Regions from separate parts of the Zooshikella sp. RANM57 genome, predicted to be linked through region 2. Evidence: predicted binding sites of a transcription regulator. Region 2 holds the regulator's gene; each other region holds the start of a gene.
What was found. Region 2 encodes FNR, which switches genes on or off when oxygen is low (the NO sensors DNR and NnrR bind a similar motif). Its sites were predicted from a motif close to TTGATNTANATCAA; they were not measured.

Region 1 (4,717 bases), 130 kb from region 2:
CTTCATGAAGGTTATGTGCAATTTGTTTAAGCTGCTGCTGGGTATTTTTGAGTAGGGTTGGCCATTTATTATCTTCAAGAGGCTTTTTTTGATGGCATAAAGCAATTATTTCTTCTTGAAAGAGTGAGTATAACTGAGTGCCAGCAGGACAGGTATCCAGAAAAGCATTTAAGCCGTCATGGTACCAGCTATAGATCATGGCTTGAGATGAACTCTCAAAATAAGGCACATGAATTCTAATAGCTTCTGTTTGTCCAATCCGGTCAAGACGACCAATGCGTTGTTCCAGCAGGTCGGGATTGAGAGGTAAGTCAAACAAAACCAAGTGGTGAGCAAATTGGAAATTGCGTCCCTCACTACCAATTTCTGAACAAATTAAAATTTGTGCCCCATATTCTTGATCTGCAAAATAAGCTGCTGCACGATCCCGCTCAATGATCGACATGCCTTCTTCAAATACAGCACTTGGTACCCCAGAGCGAACACGAATTGCTTCGTCAAGGTCGAGGGCCGTTGTTGCATTAGCACAAATCAGTAATATTTTTTCGCCTTTTAATGCTTTGAGTAGCGTAAGGAGCCAATCAACTCTTGGGTCGAACCGCCACCAAGGATCTTTATCGTCAATAGTAATTCGTTGCTGGTATGCAATTTCAGGAAAGAGAAACTCTTCTAGCTTTTCGCTATCTTCCCAGGCAAGTTTGTACAGTTCGGGTATTTGTTGTGGGTAAGGTTGTACCAGTCGCCCAGGAAAACCATGCACACCAGCACGCGTATTACGAAATAGAACACGACTGGTGCCGTGCCTATCAAGCAGTATATTGATGAGAGAAGATTTTGCTTGCTCTCGCTCGTCGTTATCTTTAGATGTTTGAATAACGGCTATTAAGTCTTGTGCTCTATGCTGCTCTGTAGAAGTAAACGTCAGAAGTAGTTTAGCGGTATCTTCACTAATTGAGTCAAGTTCAATTAGGTTTTGCACTGCTTTTGCTACAGGTGTGTAAGCGGCTTCTTCTTCAATAAAGGCTTCTAAGTTATGAAAACGTATAGGGTCTAACAGCCTTAGCCGAGCAAAATGACTCTCTTTACCCAGTTGTTCAGGCGTTGCGGTTAGTAGTAGCACGCCTGGCGTTGCATGCGCCAACTTTTCAATGCATACATACTGTTCGCTGGGTCGCTCTGCTGACCAGGTTAAGTGGTGAGCTTCATCGACAATCACTAAGTCCCAGCCAGCTGTGCAGCACTGCTCGTGGTAAATTGGGTGCTGAGAGATGAATTCCAGGCTTGTTAGTACAAGTTGTGCACTGTCAAAAGGATTTTCGTCAGGGTATTGCTGACAGCGTTCTAAATCAAACAGGCTAAAATGCAGATTAAATCGACGAAGAAGTTCAACTAGCCATTGGTGCTGAAGTGTTTCAGGGACGATAACTAAAACACGCTGAGCACGCATTGATAAAAGCTGTTGATAAATGATCAGCCCAGCCTCAATGGTTTTCCCAAGGCCTACCTCATCTGCAAGTAATACACGAGGTGCTGTACGTTGCCCTACCTCATAAGCAATATGTAGCTGATGGGGAATTAACGCTGTGCGTGAGCCTACTAAACCGAGTAGTTTAGAGCTGAGTAACTGGTGATTATGTTGTAATGTTTTATACCTAAGGGAAAAGTGCTGGTTTTGATCTAGCTGTCCAGCTAACAAACGCTCTTGAGGTTTATTAAAGGTGATAAAGTTACTCAAGCATGATTCGGGTACCTCAAGCGTTTCTCCTGTAGAATTGCTACCAGTGTAAGTGATTAACTCATTTTTAGTAGCAACGTCTGTGACCTGAACCTGCACACCTTCATGATTTTCAATTGTATCACCAATATTAAAAACCACCCGGGTCAAGGGAGCATTATGGATAGAGTAAATCCGTGTGTCGCCAGTGGAAGGAAATAATAGCGTGACCAGGCGGTTATCCAGCGTCAGAATGGTACCCAGACCCAGCTCTGTTTCGGTATCACTAATCCAACGTTGTCCTGGAACAAATGTTGTCATGCTTTACGCCTACTACCTCTGAAAAAAAGCCGCTATGGTAGCTGATCCTGACAGAATGACAATAGGGAGGTGAGACAAATAATAATTGTCAGACTGGCTTACACGGTTTATCAAGTGTAAGCCAGCAATGCAACATTATGCGTCTTTTTTCTCAGTTTTTTTACTGGAGGATGCAGCTGCTTTCTGGTCAGCCTGAGGCTCAATTTCTAAAATAAGCTCAGGCTTTCCTTTTATTGCTTTAGCGATTGTTTCTTTGTTTTGTGCGAAAAGCAAGCCAATGTCTTCCGCAAGTTCTTCATCAATTGTTGAATAATGACGTTCTAACATGTGAGTGATGTTAGCCGCCAGCTCCAGCATTTTATCGTGCTCTTCAGCAGCTTTTTTATCATCAAACATACTGCCATCCCTATCACATTTCCACATGGGTATTACCGGCATGGGTCACCTCGATTGAATTTACGCAGGATAAGGGTTGAGTTGGTATCCCTAGAGTAAAGCACATACTGTATAAAATATCAGTATTGATGTCTATTATTTACTGACGATTGCTGAAAGTTTTGAGTGTGAATTATTTTGGCGTTTGCTGGCTAGTAAGTTGGTGCTAGAAAAATTGCGGTAAATCAATAGAAGAATTGATGGTGATTAGTTATTTGTCCGTATTGACTAAAGTCAAATATCCTTTTTGTGCATCAATGCTAGCCTTACAAATAGTCAATGCAGTAGCACAAACCATCCAAGCAATTCAAGACAGTTAAGGTGAGGTTCGACCATGTTTGTTGATGGGACAGTTGTAGCTGGCTTACTTGTTGTAACAATGGTGATTGTGTTTATAGGTGGTTTTGCTTGGTTTATAAAACACGACAGTAAAAAGCATAAGGCACAATGAACTTAAATAGAAAAGCAGCATTAAGTGTATTTTAACAAGCAGATTTAAAAAACGTAGGATGTTTCGGTTTGGTAAGTGTTGTATCACTTTTTTTGACATTAAATAGTTTAATACACGCTAACAAACAAAAGGAGAGCCGGCGAAACTAGAGCGAACGCAAGGTAGGTTGAGAATTTCCAATAATTATTGCTTAGCTTCAGGCTGCATATAATAACAAAACGATAAGTGGGGTATCCCCGCGACAACATATCATGTTGATATGTGCTTAAAAGGCAGATGAGACAGGTAAAAGAGGTCAGGTCCTTTTAGCTGCTTTATCTGTCTTTTTCTTATCTGCAGTTTCCTGTCTAATAGCAGCTAGATGCCTGTGCCGTAGTATTTAACCCTAATCTCTATGTGTGTATGGTGTGAGCTAATTCTGTTAGGCTTGTACTAAGAATTTTTGGATTTTGAGGGTTAGTGTGTGACTGTGCAAGATGCCATTATTAGCAAGCTGAACGAGGGTTTGCAGCCAACATATTTAGATGTGCAGAATGAAAGTTATATGCACAATGTCCCACCTGACTCAAGCACACATTTTAAGGTTGTTATTGCTTCCAGTGTTTTTAATGATAAACGCAGTGTGGCACGTCATCAGCTGGTTTATCAACTGCTCGCCAATGAATTAGCGGGTCCAGTGCATGCCTTAGCACTTCATACTTATACGCCAGAAGAGTGGCAAGCGCGATCAGCCTCAGCACCACAATCACCTAACTGTCAGGGTGGTCATCATTAAATGTGTGGTGGAGTGACCTTCCAGCAAGAACAAGAGACGATTCGTACTTTTTTTCCCAATCCTAAGAGCTGTCTTCCTGTTCGCAGTAAGCGTGGACAGGTAGTACTTGTGCCCTGGGGTAGAAGAGAAAAACAACCAGGTTTTACGCCTTTAGGTGGGTGGGCACGCTTAGAGTCGATCCATATGGGGAAGTGGAATAACTATAATCCCAAGCCCGTTAAAATTATGGTTGATGGGTTCATGGAAAAAGACCAGCAGGGAAATAGCCATTGGTACGCCCTAGGAGAAGGTGAATTTATTCAGGGATTATTAACAGAGGATGCAGGCGTTACACGTGTCTATGTTGTCACAATAACAGATCCCCAGTCTCAACATAAAAGCGCACGTTGGCCTCGCGTTCTAAAACACCAGGAAAACAGCCTGGGTGAGTAGCTATATCTTTTAGCTTTTATGAGTGGGAAACAATTATGTCGTTTGTGGTGGCAGCATTATATAAGTTTGTTGAACTATCAGATTATTCGTTGCTGCAGGCTAGTTATAAGGCTGAGATGTTGAAATACGATATCAAAGGTACCTTGCTACTGGCAAAAGAGGGTATCAATGGCACGATAGCTGGTACGCGGTCAAATATGGACCACTTTTTGTCCTTTTTAAGGTCTGACAATCGTTTGGCAGACCTGATTCATAAAGAGTCATATAGTGAAAAAATGCCATTTTACCGTACTAAGGTAAAACTCAAAAAAGAGATTGTTACATTAGGGCAACCAGGAGTTGATCCAACAAAAAAGGTGGGTTCGTATGTTAAGCCTCAAGACTGGAATGCACTCATATCTGATCCTGAAGTGGTATTAATAGATACTCGAAATGATTATGAAGTCAAAATTGGCTCATTTCAGGGGGCGGTTAATCCTGAGACAAAAGCGTTTCGAGAGTTTCCTGATTATGTGAAACAGCTTGACCCTCAAAAGCATAAAAAAGTGGCAATGTTTTGTACGGGTGGAATTCGTTGTGAAAAAGCTTC
Region 2 (4,717 bases):
TCTAGCTAAATTGCGCTTGATGCACATCAAGACAAACCACACCAAACGTACATAAACTGGTCTCCTGAATATGATTAGGAGAGGCAACTTTAATTATGGTGCAAGCGCTTGAGTGGGACAGTCAATTGATTCACCGCTACGCAGTAAACGGTCCAAGGTACACGTCGTACCCAACAGCCGTTGAATTTACTGCACCATTTTCCGAAGTAGCCTATTTAAATGCAGCTAAACAAAGTAAGCAGTTAAATACGCCTCTTTCACTTTATTTTCACATTCCATTTTGCTCTAACATTTGCTACTACTGCGCTTGCAATAAGGTTATTACGAAGCAACGTAACCAAGCGGTGAGCTATATTAAAAACCTTATCCGTGAGATGCATTTTCATGCAGAATATTTTGGTCAACGAGAGGTAACACAACTACATTGGGGCGGTGGGACACCCACTTATTTAAGCTTGGAATTAATGCAACAGTTAATGGAGAAAACTAACGATTATTTCCAACTTGTAGATGATGCGAGTGCTGATTACTCAATAGAAATAGATCCAAGAGAAGCTGACTGGGCAACAATGGGCCATTTGCGCCAGTTAGGCTTCAATCGTATCAGCCTGGGGATTCAAGATTTTAATCCCATCGTACAACAGGCTGTAAACCGTGTTCAAACTGAAGAAGAAACATTAGCGGTCATTGATGCTGCACGAACCCTAAGCTTCAAATCCATCAATGTTGATTTGATTTATGGGTTGCCTCATCAAAACACTCAAAGCTTTTTGACTAGCCTGGATAAAGTCCTTGAGCTGGCACCAAACCGTCTATCAATCTTCAATTATGCACACCTCCCTGATCGGTTTAAACCTCAACGTCGTATCAATGAAAAGGACCTCCCATCACCCGCTGAAAAACTTTCCATTCTTAAGCACACTATTGAGCACCTTATTGATGCAGGTTATGTGTATATTGGGATGGATCACTTTGCACTACCAGAAGATGAATTGACAGAAGCAAAAGTCACAGGGCAGCTCCACCGTAACTTTCAAGGTTATACCACCCATAAAGAGTGCGACCTGCTGGGTTTTGGTTGCTCTGCTATTAGCCAGATTGGTAATACCTACTGGCAAAACCTGTCAAAATTGAATGAATACAGTCAGCAAGTAAGTCAAAATGTCTTCCCATTTCAACGTGGTTTTGTTTTATCGATAGAAGATCTTCTTCGTAGAGAGGTTATCAGTCAACTGATTTGCCACTTTGAGTTAAACATTCATCAAATAGAGCAACAGTTTGAAATTGATTTTAATAACCATTTTGCTTATGAGTTAGAAGCATTACAGTCAATGGCAGATGATGGCTTGCTTATCATTAATAAGGACAGCCTACTGGTACAACCTAAAGGTCAACTACTGATTCGTAATATATGTATGGTATTTGACCAATACTTGGCTGCAAATAATGAAGCAACGCGCTTTTCAAAAGTAATATGACTCCATCTTAGTAATTCCCGTTGGAGTTTTTAGTAGTTTCCCCTACAATAGCCTCTAATCAGATACTAGCATTAAACATATATGACGACGGAAGTTGATTAGAGGCCCTCACAGCATGACGTCGAAACCTACTGTAAAACAGTTCAATCAAGTGGCCTGTAAAGAGTGTGCATTGCAACCTCTTTGCCTGCCTATCGCTTTAAATACTGAAGACATTGATTTACTTGATAAAATTATTAAGCGGGGACGACCCTTGCGAAAGGGGGAGCACCTGTTTCTTGAAGGAGATAAATTTGCCTCCATTTACGCTGTCCGCTCTGGAGCACTAAAAACCTACACCTCAACCAATGATGGTGATGAACAAATTACTGGTTTTCACTTACCTAGTGAGTTAGTAGGAATGAGTGGTGTCGACAGCGATGCCTACCCTGTTTCCGCTCAAGCTATTGAAACAACAACGGTTTGTGAAATTCCTTTTGACCGCCTAGATGAACTTGCAGAATCTTTGCCTGAACTGCGTCGTCAACTAATGCGGATCATGAGCAAAGAGATTCGTGAGGATCAGCAAATGATGCTTTTATTAAGCAAGAAAAATGCTGATGAGCGTATTGCTACTTTCCTTGTCAACCTGGCAACACGCTTTAGACGCCGCGGATACTCATCGCAGTCTTTCCGACTTCCTATGTCTCGTAATGAAATGGGAAATTATTTGGGACTTGCCGTTGAAACTGTCAGCCGTGTTTTCACCCGTTTCCAAAAAAATGGCTTAATCGTCGCTAATGGTAAAGAAGTCAAAGTTGTTGACCCCATAAACTTGTGTTCTTTAGCAGGGGGTAAACCTGTTGAAGTTAAGAAAAATGGCAGCACTGACACCTAACAATAAGTAATCCGCTTTCTATGATTTTTGACGAATATTATATTAAGTCATTAATACGCAGTGTTAATGATTGGCCAGCGCCTGGTGTTGTCTTTCGGGATGTTACTCCCATCTTCCAATCCCCCAAAGCACACAGAATGGTTATAGATAGTCTGATCCAACGCTACGTAGACACTGAAGTTACCCATATTGCAGCACTTGATGCTCGTGGTTTTTTACCTGGTGCTGTTATTGCCTACGCGCTAAACAAGCCGTTAGTTTTACTTCGCAAGCAAGGCAAGCTCCCTGCCGAAACAGAAACAGAAACCTACGACTTAGAATATGGGCAAGCCACCATCGAGGTACAACGTGGAGTGCTAAATGAAAATGACTCCGTCCTGCTCATTGATGATTTGATTGCAACGGGTGGAACTCTACTTGCTGCAGCTACACTGATAAGGCGGTTAGGTGCCCACATATATGAAGCAGCCGCTATTATTGATTTACCAGACTTAGGTGGTAGCACAAAGCTACAAGATGCCAATATTCCAACGTTTACCCTCTGCGCGTTCTAGACTTTATCAATACAGCTTTCAACCAATAGTTCATTCTGCCAGGTTAACAACCTGGCAGAAGGCTGTTTTTCTGCATTAAATAGCTAAAATGCCATCACTCAAAACAAGTTTAACGTTACTCCTTACAAATCTTCATTTCCCCGTCATACTTTTGTCTTTAAAACAACATACATGTTTGAATAATTGACACCATCATTCAAAAGAGCCATAAAAAAAATAGCCTAAGTCGATTTGTATTATTAATAACTACGGCTATTTATGCTTTTTACATGGACTAAATACACTAACTCAACAAGTTACAGTGACTTTTGTAAAAAATAGGCTAGGTTAATGGGAAAGGTAATTATAAAAACAAGTGATTACTTTCCATAAACAGCCCTACCTGTAGATTGGTCAATATTATGCATGGCTTCCTATATAGATTTTAGGGCTGCGATAAGAGAGTGAGACCATGGGAATCTGTCCAGATGAACTTCGCCACTATGTAATTAAACCCACATTAGACTACATAGATATGTGGTCCCCTTTTGCAGAAAACCTTCTACTGGGGACTGCAGCTCAAGAAAGTGGATTAGGCTTTTACTTGAAGCGTCGGAAGCAGCGCTCATTAGGCATCTACTGCATTACACCCATGATGCATAAAAATATATGGGACCGTTACTTAGTTAAACACTCTGATTTAGCGAGTAAAATTCGCGGATTAGCCAGTCAACATGAGTTTCTTGCGAACCCACATGCTGAACTTGCTACTAATTTATCCTATGCAACAGCAATAGCTTGGTTAATTTATAAACGTAATCAAAACTTCATTGAGTCTGAACCCAGTAATATTTATATGCTAGCCAAATGTTGGCGACGTTTTTACCATGTAAGACCCCAAGCACATCTAGAATCATTTATACGGCACTATCAAACTTTAATTTTAAATAACAGTGAAGCAGCCTAGTTGTTTAGATATTCACTGCAATGACAGGGACCGAGCCATGCATATTTTAATTGCACCGGACTCATTTAAGGGATCGCTGACAGCCTTAGAAATATGTCAAACATGTACCTCCGCAATTCACTCAATAGCGCCTAATACTCAAATTACATCTTTTCCCCTTGCCGATGGTGGAGAAGGAACAGTTGATGCGTTTTTACATAATGCAGGCGGAGAAAAAATTAATCTGACGGTTACTGGCCCATTAAATCAACCAGTCGAAGCCTTTTATGGCATTCTGGCTGATAATAAAACAGCCATTATTGAGATGGCCAGTTGTGCTGGTTTACCTTTGCTTACAGCTGATCAGCAAAATCCACTCTCTACCACCACCAAAGGTGTTGGTGAGTTAATACTTAATGCCTTTGATAGACAATGTAATAAAATAATACTGGGGCTAGGTGGCAGTGCCACTCACGATGGAGGCGCGGGTGCTTTAAACGCGTTAGGATTTCGGTTTCTGGATGATCAACAGCAGCCTATCCCTCCAGGTGCTGAAGGTCTGCTGAAATTAGTTTCTATTAATAGCAGCAACGTAGACCCCAGAGTTGCAAATACAGAATTTATCATTGCCAGTGATGTAACAAATCCCCTACTGGGAGATCATGGTGCCGCTAGCGTATTTGGACCTCAAAAAGGTGCTACCCCCGAAATGATCCCCACACTGGATAAAGCGGTTGAAAACCTTACCCAGTTACTCGCCAAACACTTTGATATACCTGCACTTGAAATCATACAACAGTCTGGAGCTGGAGCCGCAGGAGGTATGGGAGCTGGGCTACTTACAAGTTTGCCCAATACCTCTATTCACTCTGGTTTTGAAGTT
Region 3 (4,717 bases), on a different contig from region 2:
GAGGATAGTGCCGCAATTTTAGGCCTGATTGTTGCGCTAATCGGCATCACCTTAGGACATCTAACAGGCAATCCTATCTATGATGGCATTGCCTCAATTTTGATTGGTTGTATTTTGGCAGGAACAGCAGCTTGGCTCGCCTATGAAACTAAGAGCCTATTGATTGGTGAAAGTGCAAAACCTGCGACCCGCCAAGGCATACGTAAACTACTTACTAACCAACCTCATGTTGAGCATGTCAATGAAATTGCCACAATGCATATGGGACCTAACTTCATTCTCGCAACAATTAGTTTAGATTTTGAAGATCAAACACCTGCCGGCGTTGTAGAAAAAACCATTGCTCAACTTGACTGCCAAATTAAAACGGAGTACCCACTCGTCAAACGCGTTTTTATTGAAGTAAAATCACGAAAAGACATGACTAATGACAACAATCTTTTGAACGCATGATCAATTGACACTGAATTTAGTGGCATATCCCCTTTTCTATGAAGGGGATATATGCCTAATATGTCGTGTTAGTAGCAAATTATTGAATCGTTGAGAACTTCTCACTACACCAGTGGTTCAACATATTCGCTAAAACGTTTTGCGAAAATGGCTTGTAAATAAAGTCTTCATATAATTCACAACTAGCAATAAGCTCTCCTTGCTTATCACTTGATATTAAGCCAATAACCGGTGTTTCATTTATTAATAAACTTTTCAGTTCATCCACTGTAGGTACTGTACTTTTTGGTTTCAATAACGTATCCAACATAATTATGTCATAGCGAAATTGACTTGCTTGTAATATCAACTGCTCTTTACAATCAACAGCGGTCACATTACATCCTAATTTTTTTAATAGCGTTTTAATAACCAGTTGATGTGAATAACTATCTTCAGCAATTAAAATATTAATATTGCCTGGCTGATGATCTGAATTCACCAAAACCGTTTCTGATCCATCATTTAACATTTCTCGTGTTACTAGTACATCAGGCTCAGACAGCAATACTTTACCCAGCAACTGAAGTAATAAACGTGAACGGGCAGGTTTCAGTAAATACCCAGAAAACCCTGCTCTTTTTAAATCTTCTATATTACGTTGATAATTAGCAGATGTAAGCATAACTAATTTGGTTTTTGCAATTACAGGATCACTTTTAATGCCACGTCCTAACATTTCTCCATCCATCGCAGGCATCTTATAATCCAAGAGAGCAATATCGTAGGGATGTTTACTTAAAGCCTGTTGAGTTATCTTTTCCAGAGCTTCTGTCGCCGTTCTAGCAATATCACAGACCATCCCCCATCTACTCAACAAACGCTCCAATAGTTCACAGTTTTCTGTAACATCATCAACAATTAGAACACGAACGCCCTGTAAATCGACTTTATTTTTAACTTTAATTGGCACACCCGGAGCCAGGGGTAAACATAGTTTGATAGCTACTTCACCCTGTTTAGTTTGGGTTAACTCCCCCTGCAACTGCTTCACTAATTCACACGCAACAGCCAAATAAATATTTGGCATTTGTTTTTCTACATCATACACTCCTGTATCCATTTTTTTAGTTTGATTGACATTATAAACTTTAATTAATAGTGTTACACAATCAATTTGTTGATTAAGTAACTGAGTGTTGATGCATATTTCTCTGCGTTTTCCAAAACAATGTAACGCTATAGCAACGTTATAGATTACCTGCTGAATTCTTTTGGAATCTCCTTTGACTGGACCAGGAATATCATCAGCGTATACAATTGACACAGAAACAGGCTGTTCATTTATTCTATAGGTCAATTGGTCAGCAACCGTTTCAATCACCTGATAAAAATCAAACTCAACATGACATATATTTATTTTCCCTGCTTTTATTTTTCCATAATCTGTCACTTCAGACGCTAGTCTATATAATTTCTCACTAGCAGAATAAATAGCTTTAACTGACAGTTTTTCAAGCTGTTCTAACTTATTTTCTTCCAGCAAAGAAGTCATCGCCATTATGTTATTAACCGGCTCTTTCATTTCTTGACCCAGGTTGACTAAAAGGCCGGCTTCACCTTTTTGATGCTCTTTCACTGACTGGCAAATAGAACTCAGTTGCGATTTAGATTTTTGTAATTTTTTATTAGACTGCCAAAGTTGAATATTTTCATTTTTTTTGTCATTCAATATTTTTTTAAACACCTTTATTTTATAGATAGCCTCCATGAAAGCACCTATTAAAGGAATAACAAATGCGGTCGCAATCAAAAGTTTAGCTATAATATGATGTTGATGGTAAGAAACCACACTACCAAAAGCAACATGCAACTGTGCACTAAAAATTGGAAAAAGAAATAACAATACACTTTGCACAAAAAAACTTTGCTTACGTTCTCTGATATAGTGAATTAAAAAAACACCACCAATAATACACAAAATAGCAGGTGCTAACTCAATGATAATATTGAGTACAGCCGCTCCTACCTCAGCACTTGCAGTTATTCTATTAGCATCAACATATCCCTGCTGCAGTATAGTGCCAAGATAAGCGACTAATACGGCGTATAATACTACTAATAACCCGTGGCTACGATTATTTGGTATCCATTTAACTGCAATTAAAGTAAAAATAATGATAGATAACGCATGAATTTTCCCAATAGCCCACGCAATATTAAATAACTTATCGGTTAACTGACCATGCAGCAGAGATACCCTGTAATCAAAAAAAACATCCACAACCGCAATACAAACAAGTGCCAAAGCCAACGTTAATACAGTCGAAATATTTGCTAATGAAGCAAGCAGACACATGACTGAAAACATCAGCAGAGCACATAGTAAAGCAACCCAAGAAAGCGCAAAATGCCCAGTATGCTCTCCAAAACTGCCAAGCCACTCAAAAAAAGTCGAACTTACAAAATCTGTAGTAAATCCTTTACTTACAGCAAATAACAATAAAAGCGGTAAAAACGAGTATGCAATGACGCCAAGTGAAAACCATAAGTTTATATAACGACTTACCGTCCATTTGGACGTTAAAATAGAGCGATATTTAACATCATTCATCCACACTGCTTGATCCCTTTTGGTTGAGCTGTCCCAATTTTCAATTTTATTATGATTATATTTCATATTATAAAAGCATAGGCTCTATACAGCTTGTCAATATCCATACAAGCATATTCACTATACAGTAACACAGCTCAATAAAGGAGTCAGTGTTTTAACAAGAAAGTGAATTTCCGTATATTAAAGGGTGTAATGTAACTAATCCTCTTAGCAAGATAGGTAAACTGCTTTAAAAGTCGTATTAATAATCACTGAAATTTAAACAAAAATTCAGCTAAAGACGTTAGTTTACTTTCACAATAATTGGCATACCTCAAGTAGAGTATATTGTGTATTGTAAATTGGTGGGAGTGAACTTATGAAAGCCGTGTGGAATGGTGCTACACTGGCAGAAAGCAATGAAACAATCATCGTTGAAGGTAATCACTACTTTCCGCCTTCATCAGTTAACAACGGATTCTTCACTGCAAGTCATACACAAATGGATTGTCCATGGAAAGGAGTGGCCCATTATTTTCACATAAAAGTCGAAGATAAATTAAATGAAGATGCTGCTTGGTCATACCCCGACCCTAAGCCTGCAGCCAAAAAAATTAAACATTATATTGCCTTTTGGCATGGCGTAGTAATCACACGTTAACCACTGAAACTAGATAATGCTAATGTTAGTGTCACGTTATTGCGGCAAACTAATAAACCTTATCTATACTGGTCATGAACCCAGATAGCTGAAACCATGATAATAATGGAGAAAAAAATGAAACCATCCGTAAAAAGCAGGACGCTAGGACTCTTGGTTTTTTTGCCTATATTTCTTACTGGCTGTGCCACAAATGGTCCGTGGCATGAAGACTGGCGTAATTGTGCACTCGTAGGCGGTGGCTTGGGGGCCGTTGCAGGTTCATCAGCAGATGATGGTGAAGCAGCAGCAGTAGGCGCACTTGGCGGTGCATTATTAGGGGGATTTTTCTGCTCAATGATTGAGCATGATACCGATGATGATGGTGTTGTTGATAGTAAAGATAAATGTCCAGCAACACCACGCGGCGTTAAAGTCGATTACAATGGTTGCCCAGTTGATTCAGATAATGATGGGGTTCCTGATTATCGTGACCAATGTCCAAATACACCATTAAATACTCAGGTTGATAATAGAGGCTGTACATTAGATTCAGACAATGATGGTGTCGCAAACATGAAGGATCATTGTCCAAATACACCTCCTGGTGTAAAAGTGAATGCCATTGGCTGCTCAGAGGCACTTGCGCTTGAAGGTGTTCAGTTTGAGTTTAATTCTGCCAGATTAACAGGTACCTCTCATGAATACCTAAGTAAAGTTGCAGAAAAACTCCGCTTGCACACTAATACTAAAATAGAAGTTTCTGGACATACGGATAATGTCGGCAGTAATCGCTACAATTTGCGTCTGTCACAGCGCCGAGCAGAAGCTGTACGTAATTTCCTCGTTTCCCGTGGAGTCAACAGCAGCAACCTTAGTGCTGTGGGCTATGGTGAAGAAAAACCAATTACCAGTAATAGTACAGAAGCTGGCCGAGCAATGAATCGTCGTGTAGAACTTAATGTCGTTGATCATTAAAAAGCAATAAGCTTAAAAAAACACCCATCACATGATGGGTGTTTTTTTACAAACTGAATCAGCTATAGATA
Region 4 (4,717 bases), on a different contig from region 2:
TATCAGGAAAAAACGCAACAGCAAACAATGCATAGACTGGTAGTCTGGCACCACAGGACATAAAAGGCGCCATGATAATGGTTAAAAAGCGATCCCGTTCGTTTTCCAACGTTCGTGCGGCCATTACCGATGGCACATTACAACCAAAGCCAATCAGCATGGGTACAAATGACTTACCTGGTAATCCCAGATAACGCATCAACCGGTCCATGACAAAGGCTGCCCGCGCCATGTAACCAGAGTCTTCCAGTAGGGATAAAAATAAAAACAAACAACCAATGACAGGTATGAACGTCGCGACAGTTTGAATACCACCACCAACCCCCTGGGCCAACAGCGTATTTAACCAGTCTGGTGCACTGACAGATGACAGAAGATAACCTGTTCCATCAACGAAGAGCGTACCCGCCAAAATATCAAATAAGTCAATAAACGCACTGCCAATGTTGATGGTGAACATAAACATGACATACATGACCAGCAAAAAGATGGGAAACCCTAGCCAGCGATTTAAAACCGCCCGATCGATAAATTCAGATACACGCGCTGAGGCTGGCCGTGTTGTGGTAATCGTTTGTTCTGCTAGTTTGGCAATATGCTGGTAACGATCATTGGCAATTAAAATATCCAGGTCTTCTTGTAAGGTCTTTGTTATTTCTGCCCGATGACGCAGGAGCAAGTCATGTGTTGTATTATCTAGACGAACGGGTAACGCTAACTCCCCTTCTAATAATTTTAGTGCCAGCCAGCGACGAGAAATAGATGGGGATACTTCTGATGATACTTCAGCCAGCTTTGGTTCAAGCGCCTCAATTGCTTGTTCAATGGGCTGACAAAATGAAAATGTCGTAGAAAAAGATTTGGGACGAGTAAGGTATTCATTAACAGCCTGTTTCAGCTCTGTTATACCTTTTTTCCGACTGGCAACCACAGGAATTACAGGACAACCCAACAGCTCAGCCAGTTTGGCACAATCAATCTGTTTACCATCCCGGCTAAGCATATCCATCATATTTAACACCACTAGCATGGGTTTCCCCATTTCCAGCAGTTGCAATGTTAAATATAAATTACGTTGAAAATTAGCCGCATCAATAATATTTACAATCAGGTCAGCTTCGTTAGATATTACATAGTCCCGGGCGATCTTTTCATCCAAAGACACAGTTTCATCAATAACATCCAGAGAATATGTCCCAGGTAAGTCAACCAATTCTATTGATTGGTGATTAAATTTATACTGTCCAGTTTTCTTTTCAACAGTCACACCGGCCCAGTTGCCTACCTTTTGTCTTGCTCCGGTCAGCGCATTAAATAGTGAGGTTTTACCACAGTTTGGGTTACCAACGACACATACTGTCGCCTTAGCTTGCGAACAATCAGCTGTGGTCATGAATTCACCTCTACTTTAACAGCCTTTGCCTCTGCCCGACGTAAGCTCAATTTAAAGCCACGTACTTCCAGCTCCATGGGGTCTCCCAGCGGGGCCACACGAACGAGAGTTAACGAAGTACCTGGAATCAACCCCATGGCTAATAGCTGTCGTCGGTAAGCAGGATTGTCATTGCTGATCGCCAATACTGTAGCACGCTGTCCTACAGAAAGGTCTTGAAGGGTTGCTGTGTCCATGCTGTGCTGAACTCTTTACTAATACTGAAAATACTACACGCAATTGATAAATAAGAATCAAAGAGCCAATGAGAATCACACGCATCAAAAGGCCCAAAAAATCTGCTCAAACGAGAGCAGAAATAGAACTTATGATGTTGTCACTCTAACAAAGCTTTAAATAGCCATATTGATACGAATCAATTAAATGCTATTCATTATCATTTCGGTAGTATAAAGGATACAGCACAGCAAATCACTTACTTTTTATATTGATTTGGACACTAGAAAAAAACACGTCCTTGTGGCCTGGAGGGCTTAATGGCAGCTCAGTTGCAAATTGAACTGGTAGCATGAGAATTGCAAAACATAAGAATTACTATACAAGATTGTTAACGCTTACGAATATAACGTGACAGTCTGTAGCTCGCTAACAGCACTAATAAAAACCCAATCAATAACACTCCACTGGGTTCTGGAACAGATAAGGGATTTAATCGAACAAAGGTATATAACGTTGTACTGGCATTTTCCCCGGTAAAATAACTTGGTCCAGGTTCAGCTGAAGCACCTGTTTCATCAAATGATGAATAAATCAGTAACTCATGAGGTAACCCATCAATCAATAACTCAATAAATGCAGGAAACCCGCCTTCCGTTGAGAGTAAAAAAAAGTCATCACAAAAAGACCCTCTTGGGTTACCAAAAATACAAAAAACGGAATCATTCAATGTTTCATTATATGCCAGATTAAAAAGGCTGATTAACGTAGTACTTTCTTCTCCAACTGGAACCAAATCATCGGCTACATCAGGGCTGGCAAGCAGTGCTAATGTTAAATCGGCTAATGGAATCAGGCCTAAAGTGTTGTGGTTAACAAACACATCTGTTACTGGGCCATCAGTACTGGATAACCCCAATGCACCTAAAATTTGAGCTGACAGCAATGTTGCAGCAGCAGGATTAAGTACATTATTGTTATGAACTAACTGGGATATTTTCTCAGGAGACCCGTCTGCACTCAGTGCGATTTCATGGTAACTTGTTAACACCAATGAGCTTTGCAACAAATCAGGATTAATGCCAGATTCATCTGATGGCTCCCCCCATACCAATGAACTCATTGTCGCTGTACCACCTTCCGCTAGGGGATCAGTCGCAATGACGGCAGGAGGACCGGGATCAGGGGTTAAAGCAGGATTTTGAAAAATACCACTACTCGGTATCAAATTCAACTTCAGCATCGTGGCCTGTGCAGCCACTGATAACATAACTGTCGTACTGCATATTAGCATCCCGACATACGTCATTAGTCTCATGGAATTTCCCCATTTCAGTAAGCAATAGAAACAGGAAAAACATGAGCATAAAAAATGCCACATAATAAAAATTAAAGTGAAACAAAACCTTAATTTTTTAACTTAAACTCACTCTTTTAACAATTGCAAAAAAAACAAACAAACAAAAAAAAGAGGAGGAGATAAACTCCTCCTTTCTCATTGTCTATTATGATTTACTGTTTTTTACGACGTTTTGCAGTTAAACTTCCGGCCACGCCAAATAGACCTGCTAACATCATTCCTATACTTGTTGGTTCAGGAATAAGTGTTAAAATTCCAAATGTGTATAAATCAGTTGCCGCAACCTCAGGGGTATAATACAACGGACCTGTCTCAACGGTTGATCCATCAGCATCAAATGATGAGTAAATAAATAAATCATGTAATTTATCATCTATATACACATCAAAGTGCAGTGGAAAACCACCATCAGTCATCAAACTAAAGAAATCATCACACGTTGAGCCGAATGGATTAGGTGGATCACAAGGAAGAAAGTTAGGAGTTTCCGTAAAATCAATATCAAATAAGCTAATAATGGTGGTAGGGTACTCTGCTGGAGGTACAATATCATCCGGTACATCAGGATCTAATACCAAGCCACCACTCAATAATCCTAAAGGAACATCCCCACCTTCAGTTTTTAAAAAGATATCACCCAATACACCCATACTGCTGCTAACAGACAAAGCCCCTAAAATTTGCGCAGTTCCCAAAGTTGCAGCCGTTATACTGACGACGTTATTATTATGTGTTAAAACTGACAATTCATAAGGAACACCTAACGCATCAATTGAAATAGTCTTATGACTGACTAAGTCCAAATTACTTTGCTCTAAACCGGGGTTAAGCCCACTTAAATTAGAAGGCTCACCCCAAAATAATGTACTACGTGTATCCAAACCACCATTATAAGCAAAATCATTAACAATAGTTGCTAGTGGAATACCTGGTGCTGTTACCACAGGATTTTGAAAAATACCGGTATCATCTACCAAATCAAAATCCAAAAAACCAGCCACTGCAGATTGCCCTGCAACTGCAGAGAAACCAATGGCAGCAGATAATGCCAGTGCCTTAAACTTTTTCATCAAACCCTCCCATCAACACAAAAAAAATATCCAAAAGCAATTCTCACTGGCTAAGAACGCATAGATAATGCCAATTTATTTTTTTCTATTTTTTTCATACAGATAGTAAAAACAAAAAAACAAAAACCAGTCAGTCAATTCGTTTGTGATAAACTCCTGAAACACAAAGATTTTTTATCGACAATTCAAAAATACAAAAACCAACAAACAAATTAAAAAACACCATTTCATTTAATAAAAATTAAATATAACTTAACTATTATTTTCACAATTACTTTATTATTCTTTATTACTTCAACTTATTAATGCAATAAAGCTGTAGTAATATACTCCAATGTCCTCAGCTAAGAATAAAAATAAGGACATTAACCTCATGAATGAGCTATTTGATTTTGTAATCGTAGGTTCTGGCGCAGCCGGAAGTGTGCTTTCGTTTTATCTGACGCAAGCGGGAGCGAATGTCTGTTTAATTGAAGCAGGTAAGTCTTTTTTCCCTGGTGAATACCCTACAGATGAACTTACCGCTAACAGCCAACTTATGTGGCATGGTGGTGCTGATCTTAATACGCAAGCCAATCTGATTTTATTGCGAGGCAAAACGGTTGGAGGTGGTACAGTCATAAACCAATGTCTGCTTGATCGTTTTGATACCTTTGCCTGGAATCTGTTCAAACAAAG

Region 1: ccoM (cytochrome c oxidase subunit CcoM) is a predicted target of FNR. The motif match lies at 2,646-2,659, and genes of this name have one in related genera.
Region 3: ACQ96U_RS14810 (DUF427 domain-containing protein) is a predicted target of FNR. The motif match lies at 3,353-3,366, and genes of this name have one in related genera.
Region 4: ACQ96U_RS19655 (FeoA family protein) is a predicted target of FNR. The motif match lies at 1,799-1,812, and genes of this name have one in related genera.

What each region holds. Positions count from the first base shown of each region.
Region 1 covers NZ_JBOIUB010000003.1:392,233-396,949, reverse strand. The annotation lists gene rapA (RNA polymerase-associated protein RapA) at 1-2,035, opposite strand, end outside; gene ACQ96U_RS09130 (YebG family protein) at 2,171-2,473, opposite strand; gene ccoM (cytochrome c oxidase subunit CcoM) at 2,805-2,921, shown strand; gene ACQ96U_RS09120 (BolA family protein) at 3,385-3,696, shown strand; gene ACQ96U_RS09115 (hypothetical protein) at 3,697-4,128, shown strand; gene ACQ96U_RS09110 (rhodanese-related sulfurtransferase) at 4,164-4,717, shown strand, end outside.
Region 2 covers NZ_JBOIUB010000003.1:267,097-271,813, forward strand. The annotation lists gene hemN (oxygen-independent coproporphyrinogen III oxidase) at 96-1,478, shown strand; gene fnr (fumarate/nitrate reduction transcriptional regulator Fnr) at 1,594-2,355, shown strand; gene ACQ96U_RS08545 (adenine phosphoribosyltransferase) at 2,376-2,909, shown strand; gene ACQ96U_RS08550 (hypothetical protein) at 3,361-3,855, shown strand; gene ACQ96U_RS08555 (glycerate kinase) at 3,893-4,717, shown strand, end outside.
Region 3 covers NZ_JBOIUB010000006.1:317,468-322,184, forward strand. The annotation lists gene ACQ96U_RS14795 (cation diffusion facilitator family transporter) at 1-453, shown strand, start outside; gene ACQ96U_RS14800 (response regulator) at 533-2,716, opposite strand; gene ACQ96U_RS14805 (hypothetical protein) at 2,790-2,993, shown strand; gene ACQ96U_RS14810 (DUF427 domain-containing protein) at 3,408-3,689, shown strand; gene ACQ96U_RS14815 (OmpA family protein) at 3,807-4,646, shown strand.
Region 4 covers NZ_JBOIUB010000010.1:124,474-129,190, reverse strand. The annotation lists gene feoB (Fe(2+) transporter permease subunit FeoB) at 1-1,393, opposite strand, end outside; gene ACQ96U_RS19655 (FeoA family protein) at 1,390-1,629, opposite strand; gene ACQ96U_RS19650 (hypothetical protein) at 2,001-2,927, opposite strand; gene ACQ96U_RS19645 (PEP-CTERM sorting domain-containing protein) at 3,122-4,039, opposite strand; gene ACQ96U_RS19640 (GMC family oxidoreductase N-terminal domain-containing protein) at 4,413-4,717, shown strand, end outside.